Regions from separate parts of the Rhizobium quercicola genome, predicted to be linked through region 2. Evidence: predicted binding sites of a transcription regulator. Region 2 holds the regulator's gene; the other holds the start of a gene.

Region 1 (5,301 bases), on a different contig from region 2:
GACGCCGGGGTCGAGGCGCATGTTGGCGGTGGGATAGCCGAGCGTGCGGCCGAGCCGCTTGCCGCCGATAACCTCCGCCTCCACCGTATAGCGATAGCCGAGCAGGCCTGCCGCCTGCGCCACATCGCCCTCGACGAGAAGGCTGCGGACGCGGCTGGACGAAATGACGTCGGCGTTCTCGTCGCGGTAGGCGTCGACCAGCGTGACGCCGAAGCCGTTGTCGGTGCCGGCCTTCATCAGGAAGGCGGGTCCCCCTTCCCGGCCCTTGCCGAAATGGAAGTCGAACCCGGTGACCACATGGCCGGCCTTCAGCCAGTCCATCAGCACGTCGCGGATGAAATCATGCGCCGACATCTGCGAGAAGCTGCGATCGAACGGATATTCGATGACGGCGGCAAAGCCCATGCCTTCGAGGATGCGCGCCTTGAGCGGCGCCGGCGTCAGGCGGAAGACGGGCTCGTCGGGCCGGAAGATGGCGCGGGGGTGCGGCTCGAAGGTCAGCACGAGCGCGGGCACGCCCAGCGCGCGGGCCTCGACCAGCGCCCGGTCCAGCACCGACTGGTGACCGCGATGCACGCCATCGAAATTGCCGATGGCGATGACGCCGCCGTGGAGGGCGGCCGGCAGGGGATTCTTCGTCTCGTTGCGGTGAAAGACTGTCATGTCACGCGAGCCGGGGCATCCACCATTTCGGCGTCGCGCCCTCCTTTTTCAGGAAGGCGGCGAGTTTCGCCTCATCGGTCTTTTCGCCGGTCATGTACTCCGCTCCATGAATGCCCGCGCTGATATAGAGAACGTCGATGCCGCTGTCCTGCGCGCCGCGCACATCGGTCGGCATGCCATCGCCGATGGCGATGACGCGAGCGCCTTCCAGCGCGCCGCGCACGCCTCTGGCTTCGGCAAGGGCCGCGCGGTAGATCGGCTTGTGCGGCTTGCCGGCGATGCGGGCCTCGCCGCCCAGATCCTCATAGAGCTTGGCGATGGCGCCGGCGCAGGGGATCAGCCGGTCGCCCCGCTCGACCACGAGGTCGGGATTGGCGCAGATGAAAGGCAGCTTGCGTCTGGCCAGAACGGAGAGCGTGGCGCGGTAATCGTCCGGCGTCTCGGTCTCGTCGTCGAAGAAACCGGCGCAGACGATGATCTCGGCATCTTCGGAGGCGACGATATCGACACCGAGGCCGGCCAGCAGCGGAAAATCGCGGTCGGAGCCGATGAAGTAGATCTTCTTCGGGCCGGCGGCGATCAGCGCACGGGTGACGTCGCCGGAGGTGACGATGCGGTCATAGGCGGTATCGGGCACGCCGAGCCCGCGGATCTGGACGATGACGCCGGGATGCGGGCGGGGCGAATTGGTGACGAGAACGACGGTCAGGCCGCGGCTGCGCGCTTCCGTGAGCGCGTCGCAGGCCGAACGGAAGGCCGCAACGCCATTGTGAAGGACGCCCCAGACGTCGCACAGCACCACGTCATAGCGGCTTGCGATGTCGCGAAAGCTGTTGATGCGAACGGCCATGCAGGCTTCCCGTTGAGATGTCTCCCGGCTGACATCGCAAGGACGTCGCCAAAAGACAAGCCTAAACGCTGATATCGCCGCGCTTATCCGCCGTAATTCCGTGCGAATGGCGCGTTCTCTCGCCTCACAACCGGGAGAGGATGAGCCCGCCGCCGGCGCAGACGGCGAGCGTGGCGACCACGCCGAGCCGCACCACGAAGAGCAGGCCGCCCGCCAGCAGGGCGAGAAGCGCCGCCGCACCGTCGAAGCTCGCCAGATCGGGAACGGAGAGGACCAGCGGCCCGAACCGGCTCTGCCGGACGCTCGCAAACAGCACATGCAGGGCGAACCAGACGGCGAGATTGAGGATGACGCCGACCACGGCGGCGGAGATCGCGCGCATCGCGGCGACCGCCATGCGGTTTCCCCGCAGCCGCTCGACGGAGGGCGCGCCGAGAAAGATGAGGGCGAAGCACGGCACGAAGGTGACCCAGGTGGCAACGAGGCCGCCGACGAGGCCTGCCACCACGGGATCGAGCCCGGGCGGCGGCACCCGGAAGGCCGCCATGAAGGCGACGAAGGTCAGCACGAGAACCAGCGGCCCCGGCGTCGTTTCCGCCAGGGCCAGCCCGTCCAGCATTTCGCCCGGCCGCAGCCAGTGATGGGTTTCCACAGCCTGCTGGGCGACATAGGCAAGCACCGCATAGGCCCCGCCGAAGGTGACCACTGCCATCTTGGAGAAGAAGATGTGCAGCGCGACGAAGACGCTTTCCGCCCCCCAGAGGAGAACGATGAGGCCGAGCGGCGCGACCCAGAGACACGACCAGAGGGCGACGAGCGCCAGTGTCCGCCGCCAGGGTCTCGCCCCGTCCGCTGCCCCGGCTCCGGGCTTGACCTCCGGCCCGGCATCCGCCTTGCGCCCGGCCGTGAGCAGGCCGAACAGGCCGGCGGCGAGGATGACCAGCGGAAAGGGTACGGAGAAGAAGAACAGGGCCGCGAAGGCCAGTGCGGCGATGGCGCGCGAGGAGAGCGTCGTCAGCGCGCGCCGGGCCAGACGCAGGAGCGCCTCGATCACGATGGCCAGCACCGTCGCTTTCAGGCCGAAGAACACCGCCGAGAGCGTGCCGGTCTGGTGATAGAGCGCGTAGAGCGTCGAAAGGCCGAGCAGGATGCAGAGGCCGGGAAGCACGAAAAGGATGCCGGCCACGAGCCCGCCGCGCGTGCCGTGCAGCAGCCAGCCGATATAGATGGCGAGCTGCTGCGCCTCCGGCCCCGGCAGCAGCATGCAGTAGTTCAGCGCATGCAGAAAACGCTCCTCCGGCACCCAGCGCCGCGTTTCCACCACCTCGCGGTGCATCAGCGCGATCTGGCCGGCCGGCCCGCCGAAGCCGAGAAAGCCGATGCGGGCCCAGACGCGGGCGGCCTCCGCGAAAGAGGGCTTTCGTGCCGCCCCCACCCCTGCGGAACGGCCGCGCGGAGCACCGGAAACGGCGCCTGTCTCATTCGTGCCGTGTTGATCGCGCATCATGCCCCCGTGTTTCTTCCGGCCGTTTCCCGCCGGCACCGGTGGATCGACCGCCCGCGGCGCGCGTCTCACCCGTGTCGCAGACCATCTCTACGATGGTGATGTGACAGACGGCGGACGGACATGCCGCCGGACAGAAACGACGGCGCCAATCTTGACTCCGGCACAAACCATCTTTATCTCAGCCTTGCTAGCACTCGACATACCGGAGTGCTAACAGACCGATGGATCCCGAGAGATCCCAGCGTCATTTGATCGAGGGAAAAGACAATGACAAGCACTACTTTCCGCCCCCTGCACGACCGCGTCGTCGTACGTCGCGTCGAGTCCGAAGCCAAGACCAAGGGCGGCATCATCATTCCCGACACCGCCAAGGAAAAGCCGCAGGAAGGCGAAATCGTCGCCGTCGGCTCTGGCGCGCGTGACGACAGCGGCAAGGTCGTTCCTCTGGACGTCAAGGCCGGCGACCGCATCCTGTTCGGCAAGTGGTCGGGCACCGAAGTCAAGCTCAACGGCGAAGACCTGTTGATCATGAAGGAATCCGACATCATGGGCGTTATCGCCTGATATCGGCTCTGCCTCCGGCAGATCCTTCGCACCATCCGACGATACTTAAAATGTGGGCTTATGCCCGGGAGTTTTCAAAATGGCAGCTAAAGAAGTAAAATTCGGCCGCACCGCGCGCGAAAAGATGCTGCGCGGCGTCGATATCCTCGCTGATGCCGTCAAGGTCACGCTGGGCCCGAAGGGCCGCAACGTCGTCATCGACAAGTCCTTCGGCGCACCGCGCATCACCAAGGACGGCGTTTCCGTCGCCAAGGAAATCGAACTGGAAGACAAGTTCGAGAACATGGGCGCACAGATGGTCCGGGAAGTCGCTTCCAAGACCAACGACATCGCCGGCGACGGCACCACGACCGCGACCGTTCTGGCCCAGGCCATCGTTCGCGAAGGCAACAAGGCCGTTGCCGCCGGCATGAACCCGATGGACCTGAAGCGTGGCATCGACCTCGCCGTCACGGCCGTCGTCAAGGACCTGCAGGCCAAGGCAAAGCCGATCTCCACGTCGGAAGAAGTCGCTCAGGTCGGCACGATCTCGGCAAACGGCGACAAGCAGGTCGGCGCTGATATCGCCGAAGCCATGCAGAAGGTCGGCAACGAAGGCGTCATCACCGTCGAAGAAGCCAAGACCGCCGAAACCGAACTCGAAGTCGTCGAAGGCATGCAGTTCGACCGCGGCTACCTCAGCCCCTACTTCGTGACCAACCCGGAAAAGATGGTCGCAGACCTCGACGACGCTTACATTCTCCTCCACGAGAAGAAGCTGTCGAACCTGCAGGCGATGCTTCCGGTTCTCGAAGCCGTCGTCCAGACCGGCAAGCCGCTCCTCATCATCGCTGAAGACGTCGAAGGCGAAGCCCTCGCAACGCTCGTCGTCAACAAGCTGCGTGGCGGCCTCAAGATCGCTGCCGTCAAGGCTCCGGGCTTCGGCGACCGCCGCAAGGCCATGCTGGAAGACATCGCCATCCTGACGGGCGGCACGGTCATCTCCGAAGACCTCGGCATCAAGCTCGAAAACGTCACGCTCGAAATGCTCGGCCGTTCCAAGAAGATCTCGATCTCCAAGGAAAACACGACCATCGTCGACGGTGCCGGCGCCAAGAACGAGATCGAAGGCCGCGTTGCCCAGATCAAGGCGCAGATCGAAGAAACCTCTTCGGACTACGACCGCGAAAAGCTGCAGGAACGTCTGGCCAAGCTCGCCGGTGGCGTTGCCGTCATCCGCGTCGGCGGCTCGACGGAAATCGAAGTCAAGGAACGCAAGGACCGCATCGACGACGCGCTGAACGCAACGCGTGCAGCCGTTCAGGAAGGCATCGTCCCCGGCGGCGGCGTCGCCCTGCTGCGTTGCTCGGCCGTTCTCAACGTCAAGGGTGAAAACCCCGACCAGGAAGCCGGCGTCGCCATCGTTCGCAAGGCTCTCCAGTCGCTCGTTCGCCAGATCGCCGACAATGCCGGTGACGAAGCCTCGATCGTGGTCGGCAAGATCCTCGACAAGAACGACGACAACTACGGCTACAACGCCCAGACGTCCGAATATGGCGACATGATCGCCATGGGCATCGTCGACCCGGTCAAGGTCGTGCGCACCGCTCTGCAGAACGCAGCCTCGGTCGCCTCGCTCCTGATCACCACCGAAGCCATGATTGCCGAGCTCCCCAAGAAGGACGCTCAGCAGGGCGGCGGCATGCCCGACATGGGCGGCATGGGCGGCATGATGTAA
Region 2 (10,639 bases):
CCCGTTCTACGAACAGGACTCCATCACGCTCTCGGTTTCGGGCCAGCCGGGGACGGATTACTGGAATTACCTGAAGGACGTCGACGATATCCTGCGCCAGTTCGGCTCGCGCCCGCACTGGGGCAAGCTGCATTTTCTGGGCAGCGAGGATGTGACGGCGCTTTATCCCCGCGCCGGGGACTTCCGCGCCTTGCGGGAAAAGCTCGATCCCGGTGGCGTGTTTCTGAACGACCACCTGCGACAGTTGTTCGGGTAGGCCAGAGAGCGTCTGCGTGGCAGACAGGATGCCGGAGAGGCTTTCCCCCTCCCCGGCATTCCTCGATGATCAGCTGGCCGAGGCTTCGCCTGCGGCTGCAGCGACCTTCGGGCCGCCCTTGGCGACGCCGACCATGGCAGGACGCAGGACGCGCTCGCCGATCGTGAAGCCGGCCTGGACGACCTGGACGACCGTGTTGTGCGGCACGTCGGGGTTCGGGATTTCGAACATGGCCTGGTGGAAGTTCGGGTCGAACTTCTGGCCTTCCGGCTCCAGCTTGCGAACGCCGTGGCGCTCGAGAGCCGAGAGCATGGACCGCTCGGTCAGCTCGACACCTTCGATCAGCGTGCTGAGACCCGCATTGGCACCGGCCCGCACGTCGGCGGGAATGGCATCCAGGGCGCGACGGAGATTGTCGGACACGGCCAGCATGTCGCGGGCAAAGCCTGCGACGGAGTAGGACTTGGCGTCCTTGACCTCGCGCTCCGTGCGACGGCGCAGATTGTCCATGTCGGCGGCCAGCCGCATGTAACGGTCACGGAAATCGGCCGCTTCCGCCCGTGCAGCCTCCAGCGCCTCGGATTCGGCCTGCGCCGCCTCATCGGCATCTTCAAACATGTCTTGCACATCTGCCTCGGCCGGCGTGACGATGTCTTCCGCCGGCTTGCTGGCTTCGGCACCGTGTTTGTTCGTTTCGTCGGTCATGACGTCTCCGCATTCAGGATCGTTTCGGGAATTTGATGCCGATATCGAGGTTCGGGCGCCAAAAATCAAGGGTCGTCGCGCCCGATCGCCCGCCGCCCCGGGCATCGACGGGGCAGCCTATCGTGAAAGGCGCGACATGAGCTGCGCCGTATAGTCCACCATCGGCACGATCCGCGCGTAATTCAGCCGCGTCGGGCCGATGACGCCGACCGCACCGATGATCCGGTCGTCGCCATCCTTGTAAGGCGCGACGATCAGCGACGAGCCGGACAGCGAGAACAGCTTGTTCTCCGAGCCGATGAAAATCCGCACGCCCGGCCCCGTCTCCGCGAGACTGAGAAGCTCGATCATGCTGTCCTTTTTCTCGAGGTCGTCGAACAGCATGCGCAGCCGATCGATGTCCTCCGCACCGGCAAGGCCTTCGAGCAAATTGGCACGCCCGCGGACGATCAGCTGCGTGGGGTTCTTGTCGTCGGCATCGCCGCCGGACCAGCTGGCAAGGCCGCGCTCGACCAGATCCTGCGACAGCACGTCGAGTTCGGTGCGGACCGTCTCCTTGACCTTCTGCAGCTGCCCGCGCACCTCGGCGAGCGTCTGGCCGGCCAGATGCGCATTCAGAAAATTCGCCGCTTCCGTCAGCTGCGAACTCGTGACGCCGGCGGGAAGCTCGATGATGCGGTTTTCGACCTGATCGTGCTCGCCGACCAGCACCGCCAAAGCCTTGGTGGGGGCAAGGCGCATAAATTCGACATGCTTGAGCACCGGATCGTTCTTCGCCGTGATGACGAGGCCGGCGCCCCGCGACATGCCGGACAGGACCTGGCTGGCGACGTTGAACAGCTGTTCCACCGGCTGGTCCCGGTCGCTGCGCCGCACCTGCCGGTCGATCGAGGCGCGGTCTTCGGCCGAGAGATTGCCGACCTGCATGAAGGCGTCCACGAAGAAGCGCAACCCGATCTGCGTCGGCAGGCGCCCGGCGCTGACATGCGGCGAATAGATGAGGCCCAGTTCCTCGAGGTCGCTCATGACGTTGCGCACCGAGGCCGGCGAAAGCGACATCGGCAGGAGCCGCGACAGGCTGCGGGAGCCCAGCGGCTCGCCACTGTCCAGATAGCTTTCGACGATGCGGCGGAAAACCTCGCCGGAGCGCTCGTCGAGGGCCGAGAGCCTCTCGCGCATTGCCGATGTCAGCGCCGCCATTTCGGCGGATCGTTCCTTTTGTGCCATGGCTGAAATATAGTGAGAGGGCGTCGGATCGACAAAGGGAAAATTGGCGTTCGAGGCCCGGCACGCGACTTTGACCGCGGTATTTCGCTGCTCGCATTTCCTTTGCGCGGCAACATAGGCTAGAAGGCACGCAAGCTTAAGACCAAGGAGTCCACGATGCGGCCGTCCGGCAGAAAAACAGATCAGATGCGCAAGGTTACCTTCGAGCGCAATGTCTCCAAGCATGCCGAAGGCTCCTGCCTGGTCAAGTTTGGCGATACGCATGTGCTCTGCACGGCGAGCCTCGAGGAAAAAACGCCGCCATGGCTGCGCAACAGCGGCAAGGGCTGGGTGACCGCGGAGTATGGCATGTTGCCCCGCGCGACCGGCGACCGCATGAAGCGCGAGGCCGCAACCGGCAAGCAGAGCGGCCGCACGCAGGAAATCCAGCGTCTCATCGGCCGCTCGCTGCGCTCGGTCGTCGATCTGCAGGCGCTGGGCGAACGCCAGATCTCGCTGGACTGCGACGTGATCCAGGCCGATGGCGGCACCCGCACGGCGTCGATCACCGGCGCATGGATCGCGCTGCACGACTGCCTGAAGTGGATGGAAGCGCGCAACATGACGAAGGTCGATCGCGTTTTGAAGGATCATGTCGCGGCGATTTCCTGCGGTATCTTCGCCGATCAGGCCGTGATCGATCTCGATTATCTCGAAGACAGCGCCGCCGAAACGGATGCGAACTTCGTTATGACCGGGTCCGGCGGCATCGTGGAAATTCAGGGTACGGCCGAAGGCAAGCCCTTCTCCGAAGCCGAATTCGCGAGCCTCATGGGGCTGGCGAAGAACGGCATCTCGGAACTGGTCGCCCTGCAGAAGCAGACGATCGCGTAACGACGGAGGCCAAGCGGTGGCGGGACGGACGCAGGCTCTCGAAGGCATTCTGGAAACGGCGCTCTATGCCGCGGATCTGGATGCCGCCGACCGCTTTTATGGCGACGTGCTCGGTCTGGAGCGCATCGCCCGGGTCGATGGCCGCCATGTGTTTTTTCGTTGCGGACAGAGCGTGCTTCTGATCTTTAACCCGGCCGAGACCCTGAAGCCGGCCGGAGGCGATGCCCTGCCTGTCCCGACGCACGGGACGACCGGCCCCGGGCATGCCTGCTTCCGCGTGTCGCGCGACCAGCTGAACGCCCTGCGGGAGAGACTTGCGGCGGACGGCGTGATCATCGAAAGTGACATCACCTGGCCGACGGGTGCGCGATCCTTCTATTTTCGCGATCCGGCCGGCAACAGCCTGGAATGCGCCGAACCGGGCCTCTGGTCCATCGCCTGAACCGTCTTCTGCCTGCCGTGCGTCGCCCGATCGCCTTCACCCGGATCGGACGACCCATTTTCACCGACCCCTGTTTCCGCGGCGTTTCGACGTCCTCCGGTTCACCCTTCGAGACCCACCATGACACGCACGCTTGACGACAAGACCCTGATCGTCGCCAGCCACAATGCCGGCAAGATCCGCGAAATCCGCGACCTGATCGGCCCGCTCGGCTTCTCCGCCAAATCCGCCGCCGACCTCGACTTCATCGAACCCGACGAGACCGGCACGACATTTGAGGAGAACGCGACCATCAAGGCGCTCGCCTCCGCACAGGCCTCCGGCCTGCCGGCCCTCTCCGACGACTCCGGTCTGGTCGTGGATGCCCTGAACGGCGATCCGGGCGTCTACACCGCGAACTGGGCGGAGACCGCCGACGGGACGCGCGACTTCGCCATGGCCATGCACAAGGTCGAAGTGGCCCTGCAGGCGGCGGGCGCGACGACACCGGCGTCACGCTCCGCCCGCTTCGTCTCCGTGCTCTGCCTTGCCTGGCCGGACGGGCATGTGGAGCTTTTTCGCGGCGAGGTGGAGGGCACCGTGGTGTGGCCGCCGCGCGGCAGCCAGGGTTTTGGCTATGATCCGGTCTTCCAGCCGAAGGGCCACGAGCGCACTTTCGGCGAGATGAGCGCGGAGGAGAAGCATGGCTGGAAGCCGGGCGACGCCAACGCCCTTTCCCATCGCGCCCGCGCCTTCAAGGTGTTTGCCGAGAGCTGCCTCGGCGCCTGACGGATATGGCTGACTTTTCCTTCATCGGCGACAAGACGGACCCCGGTTTCGGGGTCTATGTCCATTGGCCGTTCTGTGCGGCCAAGTGCCCCTACTGCGATTTCAACAGCCATGTGCGCCACCAGGGCGTGGATCAGGCTCGCTATGTCTCCGCCTTCCTGAAGGAGATGGAGGAGGCGCGACGGCTGTCGGGGCCACGCACCGTGACGAGCATCTTCCTCGGCGGCGGCACACCTTCGCTGATGGACCCCGCGACGGTGGAGGCCATCATGAACGGCATCGCCCGCTTCTGGCACGTGCCGGACGGCATCGAGATCACGCTGGAGGCCAACCCGTCGAGCGTGGAGGCGACGCGGTTTCGCGGCTATCGCGCCGCCGGAGTCAACCGCGTGTCCCTCGGCGTGCAGGCGCTGAACGATCGCGATCTCAAGTTCCTGGGGCGGCTTCACAATGTGGAGGATGCGCTGAAGGCGATCGGGCTTGCGCGCGAGATCTTCCCGCGCATGTCCTTCGACCTGATCTATGCCCGTCCGAAGCAGACGGTGGAGGAGTGGGAGGCGGAGCTGAAGCAGGCGGTATCCTATGCCGTCGATCATCTGTCGCTCTACCAGCTGACCATCGAGGAGGGCACGCCGTTCTATGGTCTCCACAAGGCGGGCAAGCTCGTCGTGCCGGATGGCGACCAGTCGGCGCTTCTCTACGAGGCGACCCAGGATATTACCGCCTCGATCGGCATGCCGGCCTACGAGGTTTCCAACCACGCGGTGCCCGGGGCGGAGAGCCGGCATAACCTGACCTATTGGCGCTATGGCGACTATGCCGGCATCGGCCCCGGCGCCCATGGCCGTCTGACGATCGGCCGGGAGAAGCTGGCGACGGCGACCGAGCGCAAGCCGGAGACCTGGCTCGACCTCGTCGAGGCCAATGGTCACGGGATGATCGATCAGGAAGTGCTCGGCTATGACGAGCAATCCGACGAACTGCTGCTGATGGGCCTGCGCCTCAAGGAAGGCATCGACCTCGTGCGCTGGGAAGCGCTCTCCGGTCGCGCGCCCGATCCGGAAAAGGAACGTTTCCTGATCGAACACGGCTTCATCGAGCGGATCGGCAATTCCCGCCTGCGCTGTACCCCGTCCGGCATGCTGATCCTCGACGCCGTCGTTGCGGATCTCGCCTGCTGAAGACATCACGGGAAACGTGACTGGCCTCAACGTCCGTCAGGGATAACTGGACCCCCTTATCCCTGACACAATCCGGGGCCGGTCACGAGGCAGATCAGGCCCACTCGCCGCCGCGCATCACGGGCACCGCCGTGCCATCCTCCCGGACGCCGTCGATATCGACCTTGTCGGAACCGATCATCCAGTCGATGTGGATCAGGCTGGAATTGCCGCCCTGCGCGGCGATCTGCGCCTGGCTGAGGGCGGCGCCGTCGATGAAGCACTTCGAGTAGCACTGGCCGAGCGCGATGTGGCACGAGGCGTTTTCGTCAAAGAGCGTGTTATAGAACAGGATGCCGCTCGCCGAAATCGGCGAGGAATGCGGCACGAGGGCCACCTCACCCAGACGACGGGCACCGTCGTCCGTGTCCAGCACCTTATTCAGAACCGATTCGCCCTTCGACGCCTTCGCCTCGACGATCCGCCCGCCTTCGAAACGCACCTGGATCTCGTCGATCAGCGTCCCCTGATGCGACAGCGGCTTGGTGCTGGAGACATGGCCGTCCACGCGCAGGGCATGCGGTGTGGTGAAAACCTCTTCCGTCGGAATATTGGGATTGCAGGTGATGCCGTTCTTGGCGGTGGACGCGCCGCCATGCCACTCGTGGCCGTCCGCGAGGCCGACGGTCAGATCGGTTCCGGGGCCTGTGAAACGGAGCGCCGAGAAACGCTCGCCGTTCAGCCAGGTCGAGCGCTTGCGCAGGTTGGCGTTGTGCGCCTTCCAGGCTGCGACCGGATCCGCGACATCGACGCGGGATGCCGCGAAGATGGCGTTGGCCAGCTTTTCGACGGCCACGGATTCGGGATCTTCGGGAAACATCTGCCGCGCCCAGGCGGGATTGGGGTAGGAGACGATGTTCCAGTTGATATCGAAGTTCGAGATCTTTTCCAGCGCCGGCTTGTAGGCGATGGACATGGCCTTGTTCGCCCGCGCGACCTTCGACGGATCCTGCGCTGCCAGCATCATGGGATTGTCGCCGGAGATCGCCAGACGGGCCGCATTGCCCGAATAGGCCTTGGCCATGCCCTCATAGAGCCAATCGCTGGCGCGGTCGAAACTCTCGTCCGGCGCATGCTCGTAGCGCGCCAGCGTGCTTTCCTCATCGGCATAGAAGGTCGTGACGAGGCCGGCTCCTGCAAGATAGGCATGTTTGGTGATCAACCGGACCAGCGGCAAGGCGGCGATGGGTGCCGTGATCACCAGATCCTGGCCTCGTTCCAGACCGAGGCCGATCTTGACGGCCACTTCGGCCAGTTTCTCGAGTTTCGTCGGATCGATCGGCTGGGTGTCTGTCGCGGGTGCTGGCATGTCGAACATCTTTCACTGGGAAACGAGGTTCGACGTTAGGACATGAGAGCCGCCATTTGAAGAGGGATATGGCGGGATCAGTGACCGGCGCGGTGGTTGCGAAGGACCCGCTCCAGAGCCAGACCAAGGATCAGCACGGCTGCCGTCCAGCAACCGATATAGGTCACGGACAGGAGATGGGTCGGGTAGGTCGGATAGAAGCCGGTGCGAAACAGCGACACGAAGTGCATCATCGGATTATAGGCGACGATATTGCGCAACTCGGGCGGCATGTATTCGGGAATGAAGAACACGGCGCTCAGGAAAATCTGAACACGCGAAAAGAAGCCCCAAAACAGCTTCCAGGGATGAAACAGGAAGGTGATGAAGGAATTTATCAGGCCGATCCCAAAGGAGAAAACCGTCAGCATCAAGATCGAGACGATGATGGGTGTGAAGTCGTAGGGAATTGCGAAGCGGGAGAGCCCGAGCGCGTAAATCATCACGAAACCCAGTCCGAACATCATCGTGAAGGACAGAAATTCCACGAAACTGCGGGCAAGCGAATAATCGAGTGCCTCGATGTAGGGAATACTGGTGACCGACTTGGCAGCCTCCAGCGCCGTCGCCGTCTTCACGCTGATCGTCCGGAAAAACAGGACGGGCAGAATGCCGGTGCTGATGAAGAGGAGGAGGCTGTCTCCGATCAGGAGATGCCGGTGCATGAACGTGAAGATCGCCCAATGGATGATGATGAAAACGATCGCTTCCAGCAGATCGAAGAGCTGGCCGAACGCATGTTTGCTGTTGCGCAGGCGAACTTCCCGGATCGTCAGTGCGCTCACGATCCGCAGCTGCCGCGAGATCCCGACAGGAATGACACCCATGCTCATTGGCAACTCTCCGGTCGCGCCAGACTACGCGTGGTCTCTGATGCTGTAGTAGACGAGCGTCAGAACGATCCAGAGACCAAGACCCGACAGGAAGACCAGGAACGTATCGAAAACGACCTTAGGATAAGCGGCGATCTGCGCGATACCGGGCTGAACATAGGTTGCCAGGTAGATCTGGTTGTTGCTGGCGAGCATGCGCGCATTTTCGTAATTCGTCAGCGACGAGGTGTAGAGCTTGGTGGCGATATCGAGATCGCTCTGGATCTTGTCATACTGCGTCATCAACTGCGCATCGGCCAGCATAGCGGGGTTCGAACCGCCCGAACTGCCGTCGCCCGACGAGCGAACCTGAGACTGGAGACGATCCAGTTCCTGCTGCGTGGCGTTGATCTGGGACTTGAGGACCGTCAGCCGCGGCGACTTGGCATCCATGTAGCTTCCGAGCGCCGTGTACTGCGCCTGCAGGTCCGCGAGGCTGCCATGCAGCTTGGTGATCAGCTGGATCTTGCCGTCGGCTTCCTTGCGCGCGTCGATGCTCTTCTGGCCGGTGCGAAGCTCCGTTTCCTGGCTGCGGACATTGGTCAGCCGGGCTTCGGAACGATCGAGCTCAGCCTTGGCGAAGGCGAGCTGGCTCTGGCGGGCTTTTTCGGACAGGTCGTTGACCAGCTTTTCGCAAAGATCCTTCAGCGCCGTTGAGATACGGAAGGCGTCCTGCGGCGAGAAGGCCGCCACTTCGATCGTGTTGATCCCCGTGGTCAGATCATAGCTCGTCGAAAGCCGCTTGTTCCAGTAACTGACAAGCCCTTCGAGGGACACATCCGAGCTGAGGCGCGACAGAAAATCGACATCGGGGCGCGAATAGATCTCCCGCAACCCGACGTCCTTCTCCAGCGACTCGACCGCATCGCGGCTCATGGCGTAGTCGGAAACGATATAGCTGTTCGACATCGTCAGTGCGAGTTCGGCAGCGCTCGAGCCGCTTCCGCCTTCGCCCGGACGTACCGAGAAGCGAAACTCCGAGACATACCGCGGCGACGCGACGGCAGCGTAGTAAAGGCCGCCAATGATGGTGGGGATGACGACAACCAGCAGAAAAGCGAGCTTGGCGCCGGAAAAGCCGCCCTTCGCCTTGGTGACGAAGCCGGTCATCTTTTCGGATTTATAGGTAACCGTGGTCTTGCGGACCGGCTTTGCCGGAAGATCGGGCATGCGCTTGGGCGCAGCCGCCATCTGGCGGTTCGGTCGAACCTCATCCAGCCTTAGAACAAGTGCGCCATCTTCCTGCCGTGATTTCAGCTTGTCGGCTCTCGCGGTCTTGGACGCGTCGCTCATTGGCACTCCTGAAGGGGTCTTCGGCCTGTCTGTCAGCATGTATACCATGCCTTACGGCCATTCGGAAGATCGCCGCGACAAAGCGTGGCGATCCTGTCCAGAGTCAGCTTCTGCCCGGAGATGAAGGCATTATTGCGGCGCAGCAATGCCTTCGTGGTCCGGCTTACTTGAAGGTGTTCAGCGTGCTGCCGACGGAGGCGGCCTGTGCGACGGGCGCTGCCGTCGAGCTGACCAGGGTCGCGAACTTACGCACCTCGGCCAGCGAGGAGTTGGCGATGTAAATCAGGTCGCGGTTGCGCAGGCTGAAGCCCTTGAGAAGGAAGAAGCCGTTCGGGTCCTTCAGGTCGATCTGGTAGATGACGTTCGTCGTTGCGCCCGACGATGCGACCTTGCCCGGCACCATGCGCTGCACCAGCGACGTCGGCTCGGTACGGTAGATGAAGACGCCGCGCGCATTGGCCCGCTCGTCATTCAAACCGCCCACCTTGGCAAGCGCCTGGTTGAGGAAGAGCTGCGATTCATCGAACTGGATGGATGCATTGGCCGTCGCCGCGCCGAACACGGTGAAGCTTCGCGGCTGGCGGATGAGCGCAATGACGTCGTCCGACTGGACGTAGATGTTCTCGCTCGGGTCCGAGATCAGCCGCTCCATGGGAACGGTTTCCGTGCGTCGTCCGCGCGTGATCTGGACGGAGAGCTGATGCGATTCGATGCGCGGTCCGCCGGCCATGGCGATGACGTCGAGCAGCTTTTCGCCCCGGGGGGAAAGAGCGATGCGGCCGCTGCTGGCGACTTCGCCGGTGACGGTCACCGTGTTGGAAACGTTCTTGACGACGCTGACGAGAACCTGCGGCTGGATGGCAATGCGCGCGAGGGCATTCTCGATGGCGGTCTTGACCTGCTGCGGCGTGCGGTTGGCAGCCTGCACGGTGCCGGCATAGGGCACGGAGATCGTGCCGGATTCGGAGACCGGCTGCTCGGGTATCTGCGTCCCGCCCTTCGACGAACCGCCGGAGAAGAGACCGTCAGGCGACGCTTCCCAAATGGAGACGACGACCGTGTCGCCGACGCCGATGATGGACGAGCTTCGCTTGCGCGCATTGCCGAGCGTTTCGGCGAGCTGCGTGTCGAGGCTGCTGGAGAGAAGCGAGACGATGCCCGGCGTGACCGGAATGACCGTGTACGGAGAATAGCTATCCTTGGCTTCCTGAAGAATCTGCCCGGAGCTCGGCCCGGAACTCGGCATGACCGTGCAGGACGTGGTGCTCAGGCAGATAGCGGCCAGCGACAAACTGGTGAATTTGGTCAAGAACGGCATGGGCACCCTCAAGCGCAGATCCTTCAGACGAAGACGATCTGCTCCCCCGAAATAGCGGTGTCGTTTTGGTTATCTCAACACCAACTGGTAAACAATGACTTCAAGGTCGCACCAAACAAAAACAAGCAGGCCTCTGCAAAAAGAGCACAGTGCCTGAGGTCAGTATCGGTTGGACTCCAGGATTTCCGGCGGACAGGTCCACACGGAGTCCTTGAATTTTACGGCCTTGCGCAGCGGAAATGCCTTGAACAGCGCTTCTCCGGTATAGGTCAGTCCCTTCCAGTTTCGATCGATGAAGCCTATGGCGTCGGCCCAAT

The links. The regulator HrcA, encoded in region 2, represses chaperone genes, less so after heat shock. The targets are predictions, from matches to a motif close to GTTAGCACTCNCNNNNNGNGAGTGCTAAC.
Region 1: groES (co-chaperone GroES) is a predicted target of HrcA. The motif match lies at 3,207-3,235, and genes of this name have one in related genera.

Annotation. Positions count from the first base shown of each region.
Region 1 covers NZ_JAJOZR010000013.1:46,075-51,375, forward strand. Annotated here, with positions in the region: gene LRX75_RS18820 (bifunctional riboflavin kinase/FAD synthetase) at 1-663, opposite strand, end outside; gene LRX75_RS18825 (TIGR01459 family HAD-type hydrolase) at 665-1,513, opposite strand; gene chrA (chromate efflux transporter) at 1,638-3,017, opposite strand; gene groES (co-chaperone GroES) at 3,288-3,584, shown strand; gene groL (chaperonin GroEL) at 3,664-5,301, shown strand.
Region 2 covers NZ_JAJOZR010000003.1:285,565-296,203, forward strand. Annotated here, with positions in the region: gene LRX75_RS06515 (D-arabinono-1,4-lactone oxidase) at 1-256, shown strand, start outside; gene grpE (nucleotide exchange factor GrpE) at 326-1,066, opposite strand; gene hrcA (heat-inducible transcriptional repressor HrcA) at 1,079-2,161, opposite strand; gene rph (ribonuclease PH) at 2,345-3,061, shown strand; gene LRX75_RS06535 (VOC family protein) at 3,078-3,503, shown strand; gene rdgB (RdgB/HAM1 family non-canonical purine NTP pyrophosphatase) at 3,624-4,271, shown strand; gene hemW (radical SAM family heme chaperone HemW) at 4,277-5,452, shown strand; gene LRX75_RS06550 (aminopeptidase) at 5,547-6,800, opposite strand; gene LRX75_RS06555 (ABC transporter permease) at 6,878-7,672, opposite strand; gene LRX75_RS06560 (KpsE/RkpR family capsule polysaccharide export protein) at 7,697-9,004, opposite strand; gene LRX75_RS06565 (polysaccharide biosynthesis/export family protein) at 9,168-10,322, opposite strand; gene LRX75_RS06570 (polysaccharide pyruvyl transferase family protein) at 10,482-10,639, opposite strand, start outside.